DNA from 2 places in the Paracoccus sp. PAR01 genome. Region 2 is predicted to be linked to the other one. Evidence: riboswitches for the same ligand, from Rfam matches in the RefSeq annotation. Region 2 holds a riboswitch; the other holds the start of a gene.
The links. Region 2 has a riboswitch for thiamine pyrophosphate ahead of thiC (phosphomethylpyrimidine synthase ThiC). Riboswitches for the same ligand answer to the same signal wherever they lie in the genome.
Positions count from the first base shown of each region.

Region 1: it holds a riboswitch for thiamine pyrophosphate, as region 2 does, so the genes downstream of both, thiD (bifunctional hydroxymethylpyrimidine kinase/phosphomethylpyrimidine kinase) here and thiC (phosphomethylpyrimidine synthase ThiC) in region 2, are expected to answer to the same signal.

Region 1 is NZ_JACVAW010000009.1:27,302-30,708, forward strand. It holds gene IB235_RS14475 (nucleotide sugar dehydrogenase) at 1-351, shown strand, start outside; gene IB235_RS14480 (NAD-dependent epimerase/dehydratase family protein) at 348-1,346, shown strand; TPP riboswitch at 1,389-1,493, shown strand; gene thiD (bifunctional hydroxymethylpyrimidine kinase/phosphomethylpyrimidine kinase) at 1,563-2,378, shown strand; gene IB235_RS14490 (FAD-dependent oxidoreductase) at 2,375-3,352, shown strand; gene thiS (sulfur carrier protein ThiS) at 3,336-3,407, shown strand, end outside.
Region 2 is NZ_JACVAW010000018.1:19,191-22,597, reverse strand. It holds gene thiC (phosphomethylpyrimidine synthase ThiC) at 174-1,955, opposite strand; TPP riboswitch at 2,063-2,183, opposite strand; gene IB235_RS19780 (hypothetical protein) at 2,273-2,938, opposite strand; gene IB235_RS19775 (AAA family ATPase) at 2,938-3,407, opposite strand, start outside.

The DNA of each region.
Region 1 (3,407 bases), on a different contig from region 2:
ATCGCGGCGGTGGTGGAATCCAACCGCACCCGCAAGGATTTCATCGCCGACCAGATCATTGCCCGGCAGCCCAAGCTGGTTGGCGTCTATCGGCTGGTGATGAAGGCAGGCTCGGACAATTTCCGCGACAGCTCGATTCAGGGCATCATGAAGCGGATCAAAGCCAAGGGCATTTCCTGCATCGTCTATGAACCGGTGCTGAAAGAGGACCATTTCTTTCACAGCCCGGTCGTGCGCGATCTGGCGCAGTTCAAGCAGCAGGCCGACCTGATCATCACCAACCGGATCACGTCCGAGCTCGCCGATGTCGCGGACAAGGTCTATACGCGCGATCTGTACGGGGTCGATTGATGCGCGTTCTGATCACGGGTTCGGCCGGGTTCATCGGCTATCATCTGGCGCAATTGCTGCTGGACGAAGGCGCCGAAGTGATCGGGCTGGACGCCCATGACCCCTATTACGACCCGGCCCTGAAGGAAGCGCGCGAGGCGCAGTTGCGCGCCCGTCCCGGCTTCACCGCGATCCGCGCCCGCGTCGAGGAACCCGGCCTTCTGGCCGATCTGTTCGCGACCCATCGCCCGGATATGGTGGTGCATCTGGCCGCGCAGGCGGGCGTGCGCCATTCCATCGACAATCCCCGCGCCTATCTGCAGTCGAACATCATCGGCACGTTTGAACTGCTCGAGGCTGCGCGGGCACATCCGCCGCGCCATCTGCTGCTGGCCTCGACCAGTTCGGTCTATGGCGCGAACAAGGACATGCCTTACCGCGAGACTGACAAGGTCGATGCGCAGATGTCCTTCTATGCCGCGTCCAAGAAATCGACCGAGGCGATGGCCCATAGCTACGCCCATCTGTTCGGCCTGCCGGTGACGATGTTCCGCTTCTTCACCGTCTACGGACCATGGGGACGGCCCGACATGGCGCCTTGGCTGTTCACCAACGCGATTCTGGCGGGGCAGCCGATCAAGGTCTTCAACCACGGCGATATGCGGCGGGATTTCACCCATGTCGCCGATCTGGTCCGCGCGATCCGCCTGCTGATGGATGCGGTCCCCGGCGACACACCCGTCGGCCCCGAGGACAGCCTGTCCCCGGTCGCGCCGCATCGCGTGGTCAATATCGGCAATGGCGCGCCGGTCGAGCTGATGGACTTCATCGCCGCGATCGAATCGGCCACCGGGCGGGCGGCGATCAAGGACATGCAGCCCATGCAGCCCGGCGACGTGCCTGCGACCTGGGCCGATACCACCTTGCTGCGCCGCCTGACCGGCTATGCGCCGCAAACGCAGGTTGCGCAGGGCGTCGCCGATTACGTCGATTGGTTCCGCAGCTATTACGGATGACCCTTGCGGGGCGCGGGCTTCGGCCCTAGGTTGTCGTCACAATTTCTACACTTGGGGAGTCCCGCAACGGGGCTGAGAGGTGCCAGGCACCGACCCATCGAACCTGATCCGGGTCATGCCGGCGTAGGGAAGGGTAGAGCGCCTTGGCCGGGTCCCCCGGTTTCGTGCGCGCATATCCCCCAGACCGCATGACCCGCTGATGACGAAAGGCGGGCCATGACATATCCCATCGCCCTGACCATTGCCGGCTCTGACAGCGGTGGTGGCGCGGGCATTCAGGCGGATCTGAAAAGCTTCTCGGCTTTGGGGGTCTATGGCGCATCCGTGATCACAGCGATCACAGCGCAGAACACCCGAACCGTCGCTGCGGTCGAATCCGTCAGCCCCGGCATGGTCGCGGCCCAGATCGACGCGGTTTTCGGCGATCTGGACATTCGCGCCGTCAAGATCGGCATGGTCGGCGGTCCCGAGCGGATCGCGGCAGTCGCCGACCGGCTGAAGGTCTTTCAGGAGGCCAGCCCCTTTCCCATCGTCCTCGACCCGGTGATGGTGGCGAAATCGGGCGATGCGCTGCTGCCCGATCAGGCCGTGACTGCGCTGCGCGACTGCCTGATTCCCTTGGCCACCGTGCTGACCCCAAACCTGCCCGAGGCTGCCCGGCTTCTGGACCTTGCCCCGGCCGACACGACCGAGGCCATGCAGGAACAGGGTCAGGCGCTGCTGGCCCTTGGCGCAACCCATGTGCTGATGAAGGGCGGACATGCCTCGGGCGACATCTGCACCGACCTGCTGATCGGGCCGCAACCGCTGGCCCTGTCGGCCCCGCGCCAGAACACCCGCAACACGCATGGCACGGGATGCTCGCTGTCCTCGGCCATCGCGGCGGGTCTGGCGCAGGGGATGGACGTCGCCGAAGCCGTCACCCGCGCCCATCGCTGGCTGCAAGGCGCGATTGCCGCCGCCGATGACCTGTCCGTCGGGCTGGGTCACGGCCCGGTCCATCACTTCCACGCGCTATGGGGACAGTCATGACCGAAGTCACCATCCTTGGGGCCGGGGTCATGGGCCTGTCGATCGCCACCGAACTGGCCTCGCGCGGGCTGACGCCGCGCCTGATCGATCCGGCAGGCAAGCCCGGCGCGCATGCCTGCAGCTGGCGCGCGGGCGGCATGCTCGCCCCCTATTGCGAAGCCGAAAGCGCCGAGCCGGTCGTGGTTCGCCATGGCCTTGGCGCTGCGGATTGGTGGCAGGCGCAGGGCGTCGAGGTCACCCATCGCGGCACGCTGGTCCTTGCCCCGTCACGCGACCGGGCCGAACTGGACCGCTTTGCCCGCATGACCGAAGCCCATTCCCCCGTCGATGCCGAGACCATCGCCACGCTGGAACCCGAGCTTGAAGGCCGCTTTGCCCGCGGCCTGTTCTTCGGCACCGAATCCCACCTGAACCCGCGTGAGGCGCTGCGCGTCCTGCGCGACCGGCTGGCGGAAAAGGGCATCGAAATCGAAACCGACGCCGCACCCACCGGCCTGACTGTCGATGCGCGCGGCCTGTCCGCCCGCGACGAACTCAGCGACCTGCGCGGCGTCCGCGGTGAGATGCTGGTCCTGCGCTGCCCCGAGGTGAACCTGACCCGCACCGTCCGCCTGCTGCATCCGCGCATCCCGCTTTACATCGTGCCGCGCGGCGAAGGCATCTACATGATCGGCGCGACCATGCTGGAAACCGGCGGCAAATACCGCGTCACCGCCCGGTCCGCCGTCGAGATGCTTTCCGCCGCCTATGCCCTGCATCCCGGCTTCGCCGAGGCCGAGATCCTCGAGCTTGGCTCGGACGCGCGGCCCGCCTTCCCCGACAACCTGCCCCGCCTGCGCCGGCGGGGGAACACGCTTTATGCCAATGGCCTTTACCGCCACGGCTACCTTCTGGCCCCCACTGTCGCCCGCATGGCCGCCGATTACATCACCACGGGCCAACGACCGGAGTTCATGGATGAAGATCACCCTTAACGGCGAGGCCCGCGATCTGGCCGGGCCGACCGTGCAGGACGCGCTGGTCCAGATC
Region 2 (3,407 bases):
CCGGTCGCGGACCGTAACCGGCACGACCGTCGTCAGTGCCGATATCGGTGAAGCCCCCGCCAGCTATGCGGCGGGGGCAGGATTTCAGAGGAGACGTCGTCTCGACCGGATTTGAAACGCGACCTGGACAGAGGCAGTGCATAGCCAGCTCGGATCATGTCCGGACACCTGGATCATTGCGCAGATTCCTCGACCGGCGCATATAACGTGCCACCTTCGCGGAATTTCTCGGCCGTGGCCTGCATGCCCTGCTGTCGTTCCGCTTCGGCCCGAATGTCCTGACTGATCTTCATCGAGCAGAATTTCGGCCCGCACATCGAACAGAAATGCGCGACCTTATGCGCCTCCGCCGGCATGGTCTCGTCATGCATGTCGCGCGCGGTATCGGGATCGAGGCTCAGATTGAACTGGTCCTGCCAGCGGAACTCGAAGCGTGCCCGCGACAAGGCGTCGTCGCGCATCTGGGCGCCGGGGTGACCTTTGGCGAGGTCGGCGGCATGTGCCGCTAGCTTGTAAGTGATGACCCCGGTCTTGACGTCGTTGCGATCGGGAAGGCCCAGGTGCTCCTTCGGGGTGACGTAGCATAGCATTGCCGTCCCGAACCAGCCGATCATGGCCGCGCCAATGGCGCTGGTGATGTGGTCATAGCCCGGCGCGATGTCGGTCGTCAGCGGCCCCAATGTGTAAAATGGCGCCTCGTGGCAATGCTTCAGTTGTTCGTCCATATTGGCCTTGATCTTGTGCATCGGCACATGGCCCGGGCCTTCAATCATGACCTGACAATCTTTGGCCCAGGCAATCTTGGTCAGCTCTCCCAAGGTCCGTAATTCGGCAAATTGTGCCTGATCATTGGCATCGGCGATGGAGCCCGGACGCAAGCCATCCCCCAGCGAGAATGACACGTCATAGGCCCGCATGATGTCGCAGATCTCGGCGAAATGCTCATAAAGAAAGCTCTCGCGATGGTGGTGCAGGCACCATTTCGCCATGATCGAGCCGCCACGGCTGACGATCCCGGTCACCCGCTTGGCTGTCATCGGTATGAAGGCCAGCCGCACGCCTGCATGGATGGTGAAGTAATCCACGCCCTGCTCGGCCTGTTCGATCAATGTATCGCGGAAGATCTCCCATGTCAGATCCTCGGCCACGCCGCCGACCTTTTCCAGCGCCTGATAGAGCGGCACGGTGCCGATCGGGACCGGCGCATTGCGAATGATCCAGTCGCGGATGTTATGGATGTTGCGGCCTGTGGACAGGTCCATCACCGTATCCGCGCCCCAGCGGATCGCCCAGACCATCTTGTCGACCTCTTCCTCCATGCTGGAGGTCACGGCGGAATTGCCGATATTGGCGTTGATCTTCACCTTGAAGCTGCGGCCGATGATCATCGGCTCCAGCTCGCGATGGTTGATATTCGCCGGGATGATGGCGCGACCGGCGGCGATCTCGGCGCGGACGAACTCCGGGGTGACGCGATCGGGCAGGGTCGCACCGAAAGGCTCGCCGTCGCGAATAGGCGCAGCCTTGCGGCCCTCGTTCTCGCGGATCGCCACAAATTCCATCTCGGGCGTGATCAGCCCGGCGCGGGCATAGGCGAGTTGCGTCACCGCCCGTCCCCCGGTTGCACGCAGGGGCGATCGCTGCAGCGGGAAGGCAGGGGTGAGCCTTGCACCTTGTGCAAAACCATTATCGGCGGCTGTCACCGTTCGGCCTGGATAGGTCTCGACATCACCGCGCTGGCGCAGCCAGTCGCCCCGCATATCCGCCAATCCTTTGGCAATGTCGACCTGGACCGCCGGATCGGTATAGGGACCGGAGCTGTCGTAAATGCTCAAGGGCGCTTCGGATGAGATGGTGATTTCGCGCAGGGGCACGTGGATATTGTGCAACTGACCCGAGAGATGGATCTTGCGCGATGCGGGCAAGGCGCCGGTGGTGATGTTCAGTTTCGTCATCTGGTCCTTCCTTTCGAAAAGACCCAAGCGAAACCGGGCAGAAAGGGGCCATTGGCCCCGCAATCCGGGCCCATGGCCCGAAAGGACCGCCCCGCTGATGCTTTGGGGAGATTGCCCTTCGGTCTTCCTACGCCAGTGTCAACTGGGTCAGGTTCAAAGGGTCGCCTCACCGGGGTTTCCCCCTGTCAGCCTCTCAGTCCCCTAGGCGGGACTCCCCTGACGTGGCGGCAAGCTGGCGCTTTTGCGTGTCGTCGTCAACGGGGAATGGCGACGATACTCGGATAGTCTGTGCAGATGACATCGCGCGCCGGTCGCGGTCAGTAACCGGCGCGGGCGAGATAGATCTCGAGATGCGCGATCACCTTGGCCCGGACCCAGCGCGACAGCGCCGGCGTCAGCCCGGCCAGGCCCTCGGGATCGATCTCGGCGCAAAGCTGGGCATGGGCATCGCGGGAAAGGGTGATCGAGCTGTCGAAGCGATGCGCGGAGCGCTTGGACCGCTCGCTGGGTACATCGCGATAGTCGATCCCGGCTTCCAGAGCCGCGACGAGCTGCGGGCGCAATTCCGCCATCGCGCGCCTGAGCACGGTGCCGGTCGGGCAGCGTGCCTTCTCGGCCCAGGCCGCGGCACGCGCTATCAACTCATCGGGCAGGCGATAAAGCACCCGGATCGTCACCATCTCCTCGCCCGAGGACAGCAACCCGCGCGATAGGGCAGGGGTGGCACCGTTTCGCGGCACTGCATTGCGCTTGCGCCTCGGCGCAGCTTTTGCCGCCTCCGCTTCCGTTGATTGCGGCTCGATGCTGGATCCAACTGTCTTCTCGGTCTCGGTCTCGGTCTCGGTCTCGGTCTCGGTCTCGGTCTCGGTCTCCGGCGCGGGCGCCGGAACTTGCTCTGGTCCCGCCGCCGCCTCGAATTCCAGCCGCCGGCTGAAGCCGGGATCGGGGGCCGAGATCCGACCCGGCAGCTTGAGCTTGGCCATTACCCTTCCTCCCGGATGGTGCGATCGAGCTCGGTCAGGACCTCGTCCATTTCCTGCAGCGCGGTCGCCAGATGGTTGGCGACGCCGGGGTTCCTGGTGCTCCTGCGGATCTCGCCCAAAAGGCCCTGACCGTCGAGCCTTGTATACATCGCCCGGTTCATCACCACCTCGCCCAGCACCGGCATATTGCGGATGACCTGCTCATAGACCTCATGTTCGGCGGCAGAACGGCTCAGCGGCACACGATTGAGCAGGACGCGGAAGGGTGGCAGATCTGCCGGATCCGCGACGCGGGATTTGAGCCGCAGATACCAGAGCCCGGTCTCGAGGCTTTCCGCGTAATTGTTTGCCGAGAGCATGCAGGGCGCAATCAGCAGATGCGAGATCAGCGCGATATGGTCCTGCGCCTCTGAGCCACCGCCAAAGGTGACGACCAGGATCAGATGCTCCTGATCTGGCTGGGCGAAGA